One region of the Paraburkholderia sp. MM6662-R1 genome, then DNA from elsewhere that is predicted to be linked to it. Evidence: predicted binding sites of a transcription regulator. Region 1 holds the regulator's gene; the other holds the start of a gene.
The links. Region 1 encodes LexA, which represses DNA repair genes until DNA is damaged. Its sites were predicted from a motif close to ACTGTATNNNNATACAGT; they were not measured.
Positions count from the first base shown of each region.

Region 2: the regulator LexA is predicted to act here: its motif matches at 2,275-2,292, upstream of OKW39_RS17095 (PA0069 family radical SAM protein).

Region 1 covers NZ_JBNDLV010000001.1:660,403-668,519, reverse strand. Annotated here, with positions in the region: gene OKW39_RS03095 (LysR family transcriptional regulator) at 1-648, shown strand, start outside; gene OKW39_RS03090 (hypothetical protein) at 929-1,351, shown strand; partial or broken gene OKW39_RS03085 (ABC transporter permease) at 1,444-2,272, opposite strand; gene nodI (nodulation factor ABC transporter ATP-binding protein NodI) at 2,292-3,206, opposite strand; gene OKW39_RS03075 (universal stress protein) at 3,626-4,093, shown strand; gene OKW39_RS03070 (DUF2939 domain-containing protein) at 4,212-4,829, opposite strand; gene OKW39_RS03065 (hypothetical protein) at 4,949-5,293, opposite strand; gene lexA (transcriptional repressor LexA) at 5,396-6,046, opposite strand; gene OKW39_RS03055 (sulfate ABC transporter substrate-binding protein) at 6,358-7,404, shown strand; gene cysT (sulfate ABC transporter permease subunit CysT) at 7,565-8,117, shown strand, end outside.
Region 2 covers NZ_JBNDLV010000001.1:3,597,981-3,606,097, forward strand. Annotated here, with positions in the region: gene OKW39_RS17080 (acyl-CoA dehydrogenase) at 1-111, shown strand, start outside; gene OKW39_RS17085 (D-amino acid dehydrogenase) at 251-1,537, opposite strand; gene OKW39_RS17090 (Lrp/AsnC ligand binding domain-containing protein) at 1,717-2,205, shown strand; gene OKW39_RS17095 (PA0069 family radical SAM protein) at 2,351-3,502, shown strand; gene OKW39_RS17100 (NINE protein) at 3,538-4,005, opposite strand; gene OKW39_RS17105 (PQQ-dependent sugar dehydrogenase) at 4,204-5,298, opposite strand; gene rpsP (30S ribosomal protein S16) at 5,560-5,814, shown strand; gene rimM (ribosome maturation factor RimM) at 5,949-6,683, shown strand; gene trmD (tRNA (guanosine(37)-N1)-methyltransferase TrmD) at 6,709-7,476, shown strand; gene rplS (50S ribosomal protein L19) at 7,626-8,012, shown strand; gene OKW39_RS17130 (NUDIX hydrolase) at 8,100-8,117, shown strand, end outside.

The DNA of each region.
Region 1 (8,117 bases):
GCGATTGCGGATTTCCGCGCCGAGCGCCCCGGCATCGATTTCACGCTGACCGTGATGTCGCCGGCCGACGCCACTCGCCACGTGCGCGACGGTGACGTCGATATCGCGCTGTCGTTCAGCCTCGCGCCGGAGAAGGGCGTGAAGGTCGAGCACACCGAACGCGCGCCGGTGTTCGTGCTGCTGCGCGCCGATCATCCCCTTGCGGCGCGCGCGAAACTGTCGCTCGCCGAGGTGAGTCGCTATCCGCTCGTGTTGTCGGAGACGGGCACCACGATTCGCCAGTTGATCGACATCACGTGCGCGCTCGAAGGCATCCTCCTCGAGCCGGATCTGATCTGCAACAACAGCGGCGCGAGTTATCGCTACGCGCAGCGGTCCGGAGCGATCATGTTCACGGGGCTGCTGTCGGTGCGCGACCGCTATGCCGACGACGGCTTCGTCGTGATTCCGCTCACCGACCCGCAGATGCGCCAGCGCAGCATCCAGGTGCAGACGATGGCGGGGCGCGAGTTGCCCCCGTCGGTGCGCACGTTTCGCGACCATCTGATCGCGCGGATCGCGGATGCGAAGCCGGCTGGGGCGCAGGCGTCGAAGCTCGCCGGTGGACGCGGTAAACGTACGCCGCGGCGCCCGCGAGCCGATGCATGAAATGCGACACATGCCGCGCACTAAGCGGCAAATGTTCTCCCGGAATCCGAATCACGACCTAAACTGTGGTGGACGGCAAGGACGGCCCTGAGAAAACGACCCTGATGGTGCGCGCCACGATCAGGGCAAACGCGGAACAATGACAGTCGAACCGCGGACCTGCCGCCCAGCCCGCGATGCTGCAATGCACACAAGCGGCAATAGATGGACCCAAATAGAAACGCGGCGCGTCGTCCCGATGGCGCGTTGCCCACGACAGAGCGATAGGACCAACACAGCCATGGCGCAACAGAAAACCAATCCAAAACTCGAGCAGGCTCTCACGCGCGGTGATCTCGCGATCCGTCAGGCGAACTCGGCGCGGGCGACCGCGTTGTTGCGTGCGCTCGCCAAGATGATCGTCGATGCGTCGGCGACCATCGGCGTGGAAGCCTTCACGCTGATTCACGACGGCGACAAGATCTACGATCCCGCCGATGGTCTATGGCCACAGGCGCTGCTGATTTCGCTCGACGGTCCGGTCGAGGACGCCGATCCCGACGAATTGCGCACGGTGCGGCTGATCGCGGATGATCCGGTCACCGTGTTCCGGGTGGAATGGCAGCGCGCCGATGGCAAGATCGGGCGTCACGAGGGCGGCCCGTTCGCGACGGTCGCGTTCATCTCCGACGTCGACATTCCGTGGACCGATGACGAGGACTGAGCGCGCACAACGATAGCAAACACGCCGTGCGACGACCGACGCGGCGTCGTCTTGCGCGGGTGCAGGCGCAACGCGCCGCCCGCGCGTTCGGCTTACTTCATCATGCGACGCCGAAGCAGGATCGCCGACACGATGAAGCCGCCGATCGCATAAGCGGCCCAGCACGCTCACATGGAGCGCCGCGTGCTCCATCGGCCGACCGAGCATCGCCGGGCGCATCAGGTCGACCGCATTGGCGAGCGGCAGTGCGGCAGTCACCGCTTGCGCGGCGCCGGGCAGTTGCGAGATCGGAAAGAACACGCCGGAGAGCAGCAGCATCGGCGTGAGCACGAGCGTCTGATAGAACATGAAAAAGTCGTATGACGGCGCGAGCGCCGTCACGATCATCGCGAGGCTCGCGAACGCGAGACCGGCCAGCACGATGACCGGCAGCGCGAGCAGCATCGACGGAAAACTCGCATAGCCGAGCGCGCCCGCCACCAGCATGATCGCCACACCCGACAACACCGATTTGCTGGCGGCCCACACCACCTCGCCGAGCACGATATCGCCGAGCGTGAGCGGCGTATGCATGATCGCTTCCCACGTGCGCTGCACGTGCATGCGCGAAAAGCCCGAATACATCGACTCGAAGCTCGCCGACATCATCACGCTCGACGGCACCGTGCCCGCCGCGAGGAACGAGATATACGACACGCCGTCGACGTGCCCGACCATCAGCCCGAGCCCGAGGCCGAGACCGAACAGATAGATCATCGGATCGGCGAAGTTGCCGAACATCGACGCGATCGCGAGCTTTTTCCACACCAGGTAATTGCGGCGCCACACCGCGATCCAGTTCGTGGCATTGGCGGGGAAGGCACCGAACGGTTCTTGCGCCGATGGCGTGCCGTCGTGGGTTTCGTAAGTACGTGCGTCCATCAAGTGTCTCGCTATGGATTCAGTCCTGCATTTCGCGACCGGTGAGCCGCAGAAACACATCCTCGAGATTCGCCGGCCGATGCAGATAGCGCAAATCGGCGCGCTGCTTGAGGCGCATATGCACGGGCTGCGCGTCGTTCACGTAACAGAACAGCGTCTCGCCGCTGATCTCGGTGCGCTCGGCGAGCGGCGCGAGTTCGTCGCGCAACGCAAACGGATCGGGGCCGTAGATCTCGATCACGTCGCAGCCGATTTCGGACTCGATCAACTCGCGCGGCGCGCCTTCGGCGATCTTGCGGCCTTCCTCGATCACGCACAGTCGATGACAGAGCCGTTCGGCTTCTTCCATGAAGTGCGTGGTCAGCAGAATGGTCTTGCCGCGCGCGAGCAGCGAGCGCAGCCGCTCCCAGATCAGATGGCGCGCTTGCGGATCGAGACCGGTGGTCGGCTCGTCCATGATCAGCACGTCGGGATCGTTGATCAGCGCGCGCGCGAGCGTGAGGCGCCGCTTCATGCCGCCCGACAGTTCGCTCACGCGCGCGTCCGCCTTGTTCTCGAGGCGAGCGAATTCGAGCAGACCCGGCACCGCCGCGCGACACTGCGCGGCGCTCAGACCGAAGTAGCGACCGAATACGAGCAGATTTTCGCGCACCGTGAAATCGGGATCGAGGTTGTCGAACTGCGGCACCACGCCGACGCGCGAGCGCGCGAGGCGCGCGCGGCCCGGGATCGGCTCGTCGCACAGCCGGATCGCGCCGGCGTCGGGCGCCGCAATGCCGAGCAGCATGCGCAATGTCGTGGTCTTACCGGCGCCGTTGGGGCCGAGCAGCCCGAAGCATTCGCCGGTGTTCACATGAAACGACAATCCGTCGACGACCGTTTTTTCGCCGTAGCTTTTCCTGACCTGATGGAATTCGATGGGGGCGGTGGGCATGGCTCGAGCAAGGCTCCGGAAAAAGACACAACGTACGCGCAAGACACAACATACCTGCGATGCACGCATTGCGCACGCGAAGCCGCTTACTCCAGGTATCGGATCGCTGATGCGAGCGGGTGTCCGGGAACGCGTCATGCGTGGTGTGCGATGCGCTCGTCGGTGTCGATTGGCGCCGCTGATTGGCGGTGGCACGACTGGCACGTCAACCGGCCCGCAGTGTGTCGACGCAGCGTTCGCAAACGAAGTTTTGCATTGCGGCATACGCGTGCAAACGCTGCGTCGGGTCGCCCAACGCTTGTGCAGACTGGATCGGCATGCACCGAGTATGCACTTAGCGTTTTCCATCCCTTGCAAGCCGAATTGCGGCGCACCATGATTGATTCAGACCGCGCTTTCCGCGCGAATGGAGAAAACAGATGGCGAGCTACCAGAAAATCCTGTTGTGCTACGACGGCTCGCGCGAAGGCCGGAAAGCCCTGCGTTGCGGTGCCGATCTGGCGTTGGAACTGAAGGCAGAAACGCATCTGCTGTCGGTCGTCGACATGCGTTCGAGCATCGCGCAGAGCGCGGGCCTGTTGACGGACGTCGCGTGCAGCAGCTTCGAAAAAACGGCCCGCGAGATTCTGCAGGAGGGCGTGAACTGGCTGACCGAGCGAGGCGTGAGCGCGCAAGGGCATTTCGCATTCGGTCATCCGATCGACGAGATCGCCAATCTTGCCAACGAGTTGCAGGTCGACCTCGTGGTGGTGGGTCATCGCTGCCGGACTGGTTTGTCACGGTGGTGGATGGGGGCGGGCAACACGCCGCTGCTCGACCGCGTGTCGTGCAGCATTCTGGTGGCGTGCTCGTCCGCGCAGGAGCAGCAGCAGGCGGCTGCGGCGTAATGGGCTAGTGAGGGACGCGAAGCCGCGCGCCCCGTCATCGAGCCCAGATTTGAATAGACCCTGTCGCGTGGCCGGCCCCGATGGCCAGCCACGCATCCCATCCGGCCAGGCTTCGATCTCACTCGTTCAGATTGATCGCCGCGAGCTTCCACGTGACCAGACCTTCGCGACGAAAGATTGCCGAATAGTTCGCGTTACCTTCGCCACGCCGGTACGTGACGACAAACTCGTTGAGACTGCGATAGCCGGCCGTGCTTTGACGCCCGGGCGGCGGTGCGCTGGCCTGCGTGGTGGTGTCGCCCGCGGCTGGTGCGGCCGGCGCTTCGCCGCCCGCGGCTGGCGGCGCGGACGGTTGCTCGCCCGGCGTGCCACGCGGCGGCATGCCGTTCAGCAGCGCCGCGACGCCGTCGGGTGTCGCATAGGCATCGACGAGCGGGCCGATCAGCGTCACGCCGATCACCGCGCCGATCGTGGCCATCTTGTTGCCGGCATCCGCCTCGAGCCGGCGTGTCAGCATGGCGCCCACCTGTTGCTTCAGGCTATCGCGTAGCGCGGGAAAGTCCACGTACTGATTGACGGTTTGCACGTCACGCGCATCGGCGGCGCGTTTGAGATTGTTCACCGCGAGATACGGTGACGCATAAATAAAGCCCAGCGCGGCAATCACGATCACCACGATCAGCGTGATCAGCAGCGGCCGGGTGGCGCTGCCCTGTATGCGTTTCCGAATTGTCATCGAATGGGACTCCACGTCAGTGATGATCTAACGTCGAGCACGGCGAGGTCGGAACGATCCCATCCCACACGAATCTCTGAACATCCGAAGTGCTTGTTGCATGCGTACTCAGGATTCGCTCAGGCTTCGAACACCGCGCCGTGCACGTTGGCTTCGTCGGCTATGCAGCGATCGATCATACGGCATACGGCGTCGACCGTGCCGACCATGATCAGTCGCGACGGTCCATGATAGACCCGCACCGGCGCGCGACGCGCGGGCTCAACGATGTTCAGCGCCGAATTCAGCGACACGCGCGCGAACGCCGGCAACGACGACGGCAGACCGGAAGCTTCGGCAACCGCGTCGAACAGCGACGGCGTGCGCGCAGCGGGCGCCTCGATTAGCGCGCAGGGCGTGAGCTTGCGCAGATGGCGCAGACGGCCGAACTGGCGAAAGGGCAACAGGCGGGCAAGGCGTTCCATGAGTCTCTCCAGGCGATTCGGCGTAGATGCGGGCATAGATGCAGGCGTAAATGCGGCTTGGGTCGGACAAACCGGCGCAAGCGTTCTGGCGACAGCGACAGATCAGAACTCGCTGGGGCGGATCAGCCCGACCGCGATCCCTTCGAGCGCGAAATCGGCGCTGCCGGTTTCCACGAAGATGTTGTCGTAATCGGGGTTTTCGGCGATCAGTTCGATGCCGTTCGGCCGGCGCTTCAGACGCTTGACCGTCACGTCGTCGCCAAGCCGCGCAATGATGATCTGGCCGTCCTTCGCTTCGGTGCGCTTTTGCACCGCGAGCAGGTCGCCGTCGAGAATGCCCGCGTCGCGCATCGACAGGCCGCGCACCTTCAGCAGGTAGTCGGGCTTGCTCGAGAACAGCGCCGGGTCACACGCGTAGTGCTGCGAGATATGTTCCTGCGCGAGGATCGGGCTACCCGCCGCGACCCGGCCGATCAGCGGCAACGACAACTGCATCAGGCCCGCATGCGGCAGGGTGAACTGATACGGCGCGTCCTCCTGCCCGGACAGCAGGCGGATGCCGCGCGACGCGCCGGCCGCGAGTTCGATCACGCCCTTGCGCGCCAGCGCGCGCAGATGCTCTTCCGCGGAATTGGCCGAGCTGAACCCGAGTTCGGCGGCAATTTCCGCGCGAGTGGGCGGAAAGCCGGTGCGTTCGATCGCGCGGCGGATCAGATCGAAAACCTGCTGCTGTCGTGCGGTGAGTTTTGTCATGGCCACTGTATGTATGAACAGGTAACTGTATTTTTATACAGTATTCCGCGCATTTCAAGCTTTACTTTAAGTTTGGCGCAACGGCCACGCTGGGGCGTCGTTTATCGGCGACATGACGGCATTGTCGGCGTCCCAGCAGCCGGCGCATCTGTCGTTACCACTTTTGAGTATTAAAAAATGAAGAAACATTATTTTTAATAATGAAAGCGCTTCGATAGACTGGCCTCCGGTTGGCGCTCATGTGCACGTGGCCGCGACGCAGAACAACACCAGACGCTCATCAGCGGACCATCACGCGGAGAAAAATTGAAATGAACCATCGGCATATGGGGCTTGCGGCTCGAACCGGAAAACTGATCGCGGCGCTCGCCGTCGGCGCGGCGGGTGCGTTCGGCATGTTGGGCGCAAGCGGCGTCGCGCACGCCGACACCACGCTGTTAAACGTGTCCTACGATCCGACGCGCGAGCTGTATCAGGACATCAATCAGGCATTCGGCAAGGAATGGAAGGCCAGGACCGGCGAAGCCGTCACCTTCAAGCAGTCGCACGGCGGCTCGGGCGCGCAGGCTCGCTCGGTGCTCGACGGACTGCAGGCCGACGTCGTGACGCTTGCGCTCGCCTATGACATCGACGCGCTCGCGAACAAGGGGCTCGTCGACAAGAACTGGCAAAAGCGTCTGCCGGACAACGCATCGCCGTACACGTCGACGATCGTATTTCTGGTGCGCAAGGGCAACCCGAAGCACATCAAGGATTGGGACGATCTGGTGAAACCGGGCGTGTCGATCGTGACGCCGAATCCGAAGACCTCGGGCGGCGCGCGCTGGAACTACCTGGCCGCGTGGGCGTACGCCGAGCATCAACCGGGCGGCAACGACCAGAAGGCCAGGGAGTTCGTCGGCAAGCTGTACAGGAACGCCGGCGTGCTCGATTCGGGCGCGCGCGGCGCGACCACGAGCTTCGTGCAGCGCGGTATCGGCGACGTGCTGATCGCGTGGGAAAACGAGGCGTTCCTGGCGCTGAAGGAGTTTGGTCCGGACAGGTTCGAGATCGTGGTGCCGTCGGTGAGCATTCTGGCCGAGCCGCCGGTCGCGGTGGTCGACAAGGTCGTCGACAAACACGGCACGCGCAAGCTGGCCGAGGCGTATCTGAACTTCCTGTATAGCGAGCAAGGTCAGGAGATCGCCGCGCGCAATTTCTATCGTCCGCGTTCCAGCAAGGTGCCCGCCGATCTGACCGCGAAGTTTCCGAAGCTGAAGCTGTACACGATCGACGATTCGTTCGGCGGTTGGACCAACGCGCAGAAGACTCATTTCGCGGACGGCGGCGTGTTCGATTCGATTTATCAGCCGCAGTAAGAACCACCGCCTGAATCACAGCCAGGGGAAAAAGGGCGCGCCCAATGGGCGCGCTTTCGGCTAACCGGGGTCCGGTGGCCAGCAGTGCGGCAGTACCGCAGTACGGCAGCACGGCAAAACGAACAACCGCGCGAGCATCAACCATGAACGAGTATCCAGCATGACCACGTTGACCTTCCGCAAGCCGAGCGCATTGCCCGGTTTTGGCCTGACACTCGGCATCACGGTGGCTTATCTGAGCCTCGTGGTGCTGATTCCATTGGCGGCGACCTTTCTGAAAACCGCGACGCTCGACTGGGATCAGTTCGTGCGCGCGGTCACGTCGCCGCGTGTGCTCGCGTCGTATCGGCTGACGTTTTTCTCGGCGCTAGGCGGCGCGCTGATCAACGCGGTGTTCGGCTTTCTCGTCGCGTGGGTGCTGGTGCGCTACACGTTTCCGTTCAAGCGTATCGTCGATGCGGTCGTCGATCTGCCGTTCGCGTTGCCCACCTCGGTGGCGGGCATTTCGCTCGCGGCCGTGTATGCGGGCAACGGCTGGATCGGCCAGTTCCTCGCGCCGCTCGGCATCAAGATCGCGTTCACGCCGGCGGGCGTGCTGGTCGCACTGACGTTCATCGGCCTGCCGTTCGTCGTGCGCACGGTGCAACCGGTGCTCGAGGAGTTCGAGCGCGAGCAGGAGGAGGCGGCCGCGTGTCTCGGCGCGTCGCGCTGGC
Region 2 (8,117 bases), 2.9 Mb from region 1:
GCGCGGTTTTACGCCGAGCATGTGTTGCCACAGGCGGCGGCGCTCGAAGTGGCGATCGTCAGCGCGAAGGGTGGCGAGGGCGTGCTGGCTTTGTCGGAAGACCAGTTCTGAGCATGCCTCGATGCCGGCCGCGATCGCGGCAGCACATTGAAATGCAAACGGCGCCCCGCGAGGCGCCGTTTGTTTGTACGGCTGCTGTTTGTTGCGGCCTGCGCCGCGGCCAGGGCCGCGTCAGCGCAAGCACTCAAACTCACGCATACGCCGGCCGATGCTCGCCCGCGGTCTCGCCGAGATAGCGATGCACCGACAGATCGTCCGCGCGAATCGCGGGCTGCTTGCCCGACATCAAGTCGGCGAGCAGTTGGCCCGAGCCGCACGACATCGTCCAGCCAAGCGTGCCGTGGCCGGTGTTCAGGAACAGGTTCGGCACCGGCGTGCGGCCGACGATCGGCGTGCCGTCCGGCGTCATCGGCCGCAGACCGCTCCAGAACGTCGCCTTCGACGTGTCGCCGCCGCCCGGGAACAGGTCATTCACAGAAAGCTCGAGCGTCTCGCGGCGCGCCTCGCGCAGCGATTTGTCGAAGCCGACGATCTCGGCCATCCCGCCGACGCGGATCCGGTCGTCGAAGCGCGTGATCGCGATCTTGTAGGTCTCATCGAGCACGGTCGACACCGGCGCGGCAGCCGCGTCGACGATCGGCGCGGTGATCGAATAGCCCTTCAGCGGATAGACCGGAAGCTTCACTATGCCATCGAGGAAGCGCGTCGAATACGAGCCGAGCGCGACCACGAACGAATCCGCGCGCACGAGCTCGCTGCCGCACTGCACGCCGGCGATGCGGCCGCCCGCCATCGCGAGCGCGTCGATCGACGTGTTGTAGCGGAACTTGACGCCCAGTTCCTCGGCGAGCGCCGCGAGGCGCGTCGTGAACATCTGGCAGTCGCCGGTTTCGTCGCCGGGCAGGCGCAGGCCGCCGGTGAGCTTGTGCGACACCGCGGCGAGGGCTGGTTCGGCCTTGGCGAGTTCGTCGGCCGTCAGCAGCTCGTATGGCACGTTGGCTTCCTGCAGCACGGCGATGTCTTTCGCGGCGCCGTCGAACTGCTGTTGCGTGCGAAATACCTGCAGCGTGCCGCCGGTGCGGCCTTCGTACTCGATGCCGGTGTCGGCGCGCAACGCCTGCAGGCAGTCGCGGCTGTATTCGGCCAGCCGCACCATACGGCCCTTGTTCACCGCATAGCGCGGCGCCGTGCAGTTCTGCAGCATCTGCCACATCCATTGCAGTTGGAACGCGGTGCCGTCGACGCGAATCGCTAGCGGCGCGTGCTTCTGGAACATCCACTTGACGGCCTTCAGCGGCACGCCCGGGGCGGCCCACGGCGAAGCGTAGCCCGGCGAGATCTGGCCCGCGTTGGCGAAACTGGTTTCGAGCGCCGGGCCGGCTTCGCGATCGATAACGGTCACTTCGTGACCGGCGCGCGCGAGGTAATACGCACTCGTCACGCCGACGACGCCACTGCCCAAAACGACGACTCGCATAGCTGCTCCAGATATCCAAAAATTGAGTGAGGGCAAGGCGCTCGTCGGAGGTTCGATCTGATTCGATTCAGCGAGCTGCAATGTGAGGTGAAATGCCGTTTGCCCAGTGTTAACCGCTATACTATTGACAGTGAGACAGGTTTTGTTATTGTATTTTCATCATTTTTAGAAAAAACACCATGCGTACCCAGCGCCAGCCCGTGCGGGCTCTCGACAAGCTCGATCACAAGATCCTGCGGCTCCTGCAGCAGGACGGCCGTATGGCGATGAAGGACCTGGCGGAGCAGGTCGGTCTGTCGGTGACGCCGTGCATCGAGCGCGTCAAGCGGATGGAGCGCGACGGCGTGATCACCGGCTACTACGCCCGCGTGAACCCGGCCGAGCTGGGCGCGGCGCTGCTCGTGTTCGTCGAGATCACGCTCGATCACAAGAGTGGCAACATGTTCGATCTGTTCCGGCGCGAGGTGCAGAAGATCCCCGAGGTGCTCGAGTGCCACCTCGTGTCGGGCGATTTCGACTATCTGATCAAGGCGCGCATCGGCGAAATGGCCGATTACCGGAAGTTGCTCGGCGACATCCTGCTGCAGCTGCCGGGCGCGGTGCAGTCGAAGAGCTATGTGGTGATGGAGGAAATCAAGGAGACGCTGACGATCGCGGTGGGCGAGTAGGTGCCGGTTCACTGACGGGGTTGGACGCGCATCAAGCGACCAACGAAGTGCTCGACAAACGGCGTAAACACTGTATATTTATACAGGTGTTTTGCGCCGCTTTCCTTTGGCGCTTCCTGTTTGCGTTTGCTTTGCGTGGCCCGCCGTGGATGACCCCGACACCCCTGACATTCCCGAATTTCCGATCGCGCCGCCGGCGCCTCGCAAGGGGCGCGGCGCGGTCACGAACCTGCAAGGCCGCTACGAAGTCGACCAGCGCGAAGCCGTCCACGACGGCTGGCAGACGGACGACGAAGACGGGGAGCCGAAGGTCCTGCGCACGCAGGTGTTCGAGGAGCGCGCAAAAACCATCCTCACACGCAATGCGTCGCCGGACATTCCGTTCAATGTGTCGCTGAATCCTTACCGGGGCTGCGAACACGGCTGCATCTATTGCTTCGCGCGGCCCACGCACAGCTACCTGGGCTTGTCGCCCGGGCTCGATTTCGAAAGCCGCATCTACGCGAAGATCAACGCGCCCGAACTGCTCGAGCGGGAACTGTCGAAGAAATCCTATGTACCCGAGCCGATCGCGCTCGGCGTCGCCACCGATGCATGGCAGCCGGCCGAACGTGACTTGCGTCTTACGCGTCGTGTGATCGAGGTGCTCAGCGAGCGCAACCACCCGTTCGGGGCGATCACCAAATCATCGCTGATCGAGCGCGACATCGACCTGCTTGCGCCGATGGCCGGGCGCGGGCAATTCATGGCCGCGATCACCATCACCACGCTGGACGCCGACATCGCGCGCACGCTCGAACCGCGCGCGGCCACGCCGTCGCGCCGGCTGCGCACGATCCGTACGCTCAGCGAGGCGGGCATTCCGGTCGGCGTCAGCATCGCGCCGGTGATCCCGTTCGTCACCGAACCGGATATGGAGCGCGTGCTCGAAGCATGCGCAGAAGCGGGCGCCAGCAATGCGAGCTATATCGTGCTGCGGCTGCCGTGGGAGGTCGCGCCGCTGTTCAAGGATTGGCTGGGCGCACATTTCCCGGATCGGGCCGAGCGCGTGATGAGCCGTGTGCGCGACATGCGAGGCGGCAAGGATTACGATTCTTCGTTCTCGACCCGCATGAAGGGAGAGGGCTTATGGGCGGATCTGCTCAGGCAGCGCTTTCACAAGGCCGTGCGCCGGTTAGGGTTGAACGGGCGCGACCGCGGCATTCTCGACATGTCGCATTTCCGCCGGATCGAGCCGCCGCGCGCCGAGCAGGTGAGCGCACCGGCGCGCGACAATCCGCAACTGAGGCTTTTCTAGCGCGCAGGAACGTCTGCGGGTCCCGCCACGGGGCATTACTGCGAAATCGCTTTGGCCGCTTCGACCTGACTTTCGAAGTAGGTCTGGAACGCGAGCGCGAGACCGGTCATCAGCAGAAACGCACCGATCAGCAGCGAAAAGATCACGACGAAAATGACCGCCCAGCCGGAGCGGCTTTTGCGTTGCGTGTGGGTGTTGAATTGCGCATCCCATTTCTGATCAGGACGCAGCCCGTAGACGAGCGCCGCCAGAAACGCGGCAAACAGCGAAACCGCGCCGAACGGCGCGAGCATCCAGCCCAGGATCGACGCGCGCTCGGTCGCGACCAGCAGCATCACGCCGGGAATGCCGATTAGCGTGCCGAGTAGATGCGCCCAGCCGTAGATGTCTCGGGTGCCGTACAGATAGAAGCGGTGGGCGCCGAGGCTGCCGAACAGGAACGCCAACGCGGCGGTGAGCGTCTTGGATCTGAAGCGCGGGGAAGTCGAGGCAGCGGTGGGCATGAACGCGTGGGCAGAGTGACGGGCGGTCGAAAGGAGCGGCGCGCCGCGGGGGCGCGGACCGACGCGCATTCTACGCCTGCGGCGCGCGGGCGGTCACGTGGAGGACGATCGCCCAGGCTGAAAGCGGGGCGGCGAGATGCGCCGGACCTGGCTCAGGGTGTGTGCAGCCGTTCAGCCGGACATGCGTGCATCCGCGTGTTACGGCGCTGAATACGTGATGCGATAGATTGCGCCGGCGGTATCGTCGCTGATCAGTAGCGAACCGTCTGGCAGCGGCAACACGTCGGCGGGGCGGCCCCAGACCGATTCGCCGGGTTGCAGCCAGCCTTCGGCAAAGACCTGCTGGCGTGCGTGGCTGCCGTCAGGGTCGGTGATCACGCGCACGACGCGGTAGCCGACCTTCTTGCTGCGGTTCCACGAGCCGTGCTCGGCGATGAAGATATTGTTGCGGTAGTCGGCGGGAAACATCGGGCCGTCGTAAAAGCGCATGCCAAGCGCCGCCACGTGCGCGCCAAGCTTGACCACTGGCGGCGTGAATTCGCTGCACGGATGATCCTTGCCGAACTCGGGGTCGGGCGTGTCGCCGCCGTGACAGTACGGAAAGCCGAAGTTCATGCCGACATGCGGCGCGCGGTTGAGCTTGTCGCTCGGAATATCGTCGCCGAGCAGGTCGCGACCGTTGTCGGTGAACCACAGTTCGTGGGTGACCGGATGCCACGCGAAGCCGACGGAATTGCGGATGCCGCGCGCGACGACCTCGTAGTGGCTGCCGTCCGGGTTCATGCGGCCAATCATCGCAAAGCGGTCCGGATCTCTCTGGCAAATGTTGCACGGCGCGCCTTGCGGCACGTACAGCTTGCCATCCGGGCCGAACGCGATGAATTTCCAGCCGTGATGCGTGTCCGTTGGCAGCTTGTCGGTGACAACGACCGGTTTCGGCGGATCGTTCAGGTGCGAGTCGATCGCATCGAAGCGCACGATTTTCGACACGGCCGACACATACAGCGCGCCGTCGCGCCACGCGACGCCGGCGGGCATCTGCAGCCCGGACGCGATCACGTGGTGAGCCGTCACGCGGCCGTTCCGCAGCTCGAGCGCATACACATGGCCATCGTCGCTACCCACGTAGAGAATGCCCTTGGGCGACAACGTCATCGCGCGCGCGCTCGGCACCTCGTCCGACAACACTTCGATGTGAAAGCCCGGCGGCAGCTTGATTTTCTCGATGGGCAGCGCGGCGATTGCCGTCAACGCCTGCGCGGCGATAACCGCGGCCGCTACCGCACGTAGAATCCGGCTGCACGAGGTGCGCGAAAGTCCGGCAAAGCGTACGAAAAAGGCACGAAAGGCGAACGGAAACGGGAGTTTCGGCTGGCGTTGCACGGGCGCTCCTTCAGGTAATTCGGGCGTTTGAGCGGGTTCTCGCACCTCTTGTAGAAGGTGGGTGCAGCCCGTTTCCGCAGTTTATCCCGGTAAGTGTTTGTTATGGCGTCGCTTTCCCGCTATAATCGCCTGTTTCAGTCGTTCCGAACCCCGGTTTTCAAGGATTCTAGTATGGTCATCATCCGCTTGGCTCGTGGCGGCTCCAAGAAGCGCCCGTTCTACAACATCGTCGCCACCGACTCGCGCAGCCGTCGTGACGGCCGCTTCATCGAGCGCGTCGGTTTCTACAACCCGGTCGCTACGAAGGGCGAGTCCCTGCGTATCGCTCAGGATCGCCTGACGTACTGGCAAGGTGTTGGCGCGCAACTGTCGCCGACCGTCGAACGTCTCGTGAAGGAAGCGCAAAAGGCGCAGCCGGCTGCTTGATATGGCGGCCCGCAGGCGTATCGTCGTCGGTTCGGCCGGCGGCTCGCGCAACTCGCGTGAGCAGTCCGATGCGCAATTTGTTTTACTGAAGCAGACGCCAAAGCAGGCTGCGAAGTTGTTGTCGAGGTTATTCGATGTCTGAGCGTGATTCCGGCAGTTCTGGTAGCGTCAAGGCAGCTTCGCGCGCAAAGGCGTCTGGTCAGGCGTCGTTCGGTGCATTCGTCCGCAAGCCGGTCGAACGAACCGACGGCAAGGCGAAAGAGGCGCAAGCCGATGCCGCGAACGCCGATTTCGAAGCTGCAGAAATGCGCATCGAAACGGCGGCAAGCTGGCCGGCCGATGCGGTCGAAGTCGGCGCAATCGTCGACGCCTATGGTCTCAAAGGCTGGGTCAAGGTAGCCGCGCATGCGGATGCCGGGCAAGGCGGCGACGTCTTGCTGAGCGCGAAGCGCTGGTGGCTGCTGAAAGGCCAGGAGCGCAAATCGGCGCCGTCCTTGCAGGCCAAAACACATAGCGACAGCGTGGTCGCCCGTCTGGGTGGCGTCGCTGACCGCGATACGGCGTTGGCTTTGCGTGGTTCTCGCGTATACATCGGCCGTAGCGAATTTCCGGCGCTCGAAGCCGACGAATTCTACTGGGTCGATCTGATCGGCCTGGACGTGGTGAATCTCGCCGGGCTCAACCTCGGCAAAGTCGCCAGCATGATCGACAACGGCGCGCAGTCGGTGCTGCGCATCGAATATCCGGCTACCGGCAAAAACGGCAAGCCGGTCGCAGGCGAGCGTTTGATCCCGTTCGTCGGCGTCTTTGTCAAAACGGTGGACCAGGCGGCAAAGCATATCGTCGTCGACTGGGAAGCTGACTATTGAAATCTATCGTTGAGCGGGGAGAGCGATGCAGTTCGATGTCGTGACGCTCTTTCCAGAAATGTTCCGCGCGCTGACTGACTGGGGTATCACCAGCCGGGCCGCGAAGCAGCAGCGCTATGGGTTGCGTACGTGGAATCCGCGCGATTTCACGACCGACAACTACCGCACGATCGACGATCGCCCATACGGCGGCGGCCCCGGCATGGTTATGCTGGCCCGGCCGCTCGAAGACGCGATCAGTGCCGCGAAAGCGGCGCAGTCGGAGCAGGGCATCGGCGCGGCGCGCGTCGTGATGATGTCGCCGCAAGGCGCCACACTGAATCACGAGCGCGTGATGAAGTTCGCGGCCGAACCCGGTCTGATCCTGTTGTGCGGGCGCTACGAAGCGATCGACCAGCGTCTGCTGGACCGTGTCGTCGACGAAGAAGTAAGCCTTGGCGACTTCGTGCTGTCGGGCGGCGAGTTGCCCGCGATGGCGTTGATGGATGCGGTCGTGCGTCAGTTGCCTGGCGTGCTGAACGACTCACAGTCGGCGGTGCAGGATAGCTTCGTCGATGTGCTGCTCGATTGTCCGCACTACACGCGTCCCGAGGAATACGAGGGCGTGCGGGTGCCTGATGTGCTGCTCGGCGGCCATCATGCGGAAATCGAAGCGTGGCGGCGGCGCGAAGCATTGCGCAACACGTTGAACAAGCGGCCCGATCTGATCGTGAAGGCCAGAAAGAACAGAATGCTGAGCCGTGCCGACGAGGCGTGGCTCGCGAGTCTCGCGAAGGAAGAGCCGAAGGCCTGAGGCCCCGGTCTTTCGAGCGGACACAAGGCGGTGCCGTGCATGCGTGTGCGGTGCCAGATGTGAACCCATCCTCTATCGGGGCCGTAGCCCAACGCAGTAAGCGCGTGAGGCAGGTACGAACGCCGACAAGATGGATCTAGGAGTCAGTGATGAATCTGATTGCAAAACTCGAGCAGGAAGAAATCGCGCGCGTTCTCGGCGAAAAGACCATTCCGGATTTTGGTCCGGGCGATACGGTCATCGTCAGCGTGAACGTGGTTGAAGGCACGCGCAAGCGTGTGCAGGCTTACGAAGGCGTCGTGATCGCCAAGCGTAACCGTGGTCTGAATTCGTCGTTCATCGTCCGTAAGATTTCGTCGGGCGAAGGCGTCGAGCGTACGTTCCAGACGTATTCGCCGCTGCTGGCTAGCATCGTCGTCAAGCGTCGCGGCGATGTGCGTCGTGCGAAGCTGTACTATCTGCGCGAGCGTTCGGGCAAGTCGGCTCGAATCAAGGAAAAGCTGGTCTCGAAAGACCGCGCTGCTTCCCAAGCGTAAATGCTGTAAGAAAAAGCACCCCTCGCGGGTGCTTTTTTGTTGGCCAGGTCAAAATAGCGGCATGTCCACGCTCATCAGAGAGACCCGTTGATCCGCCCCGTCTTT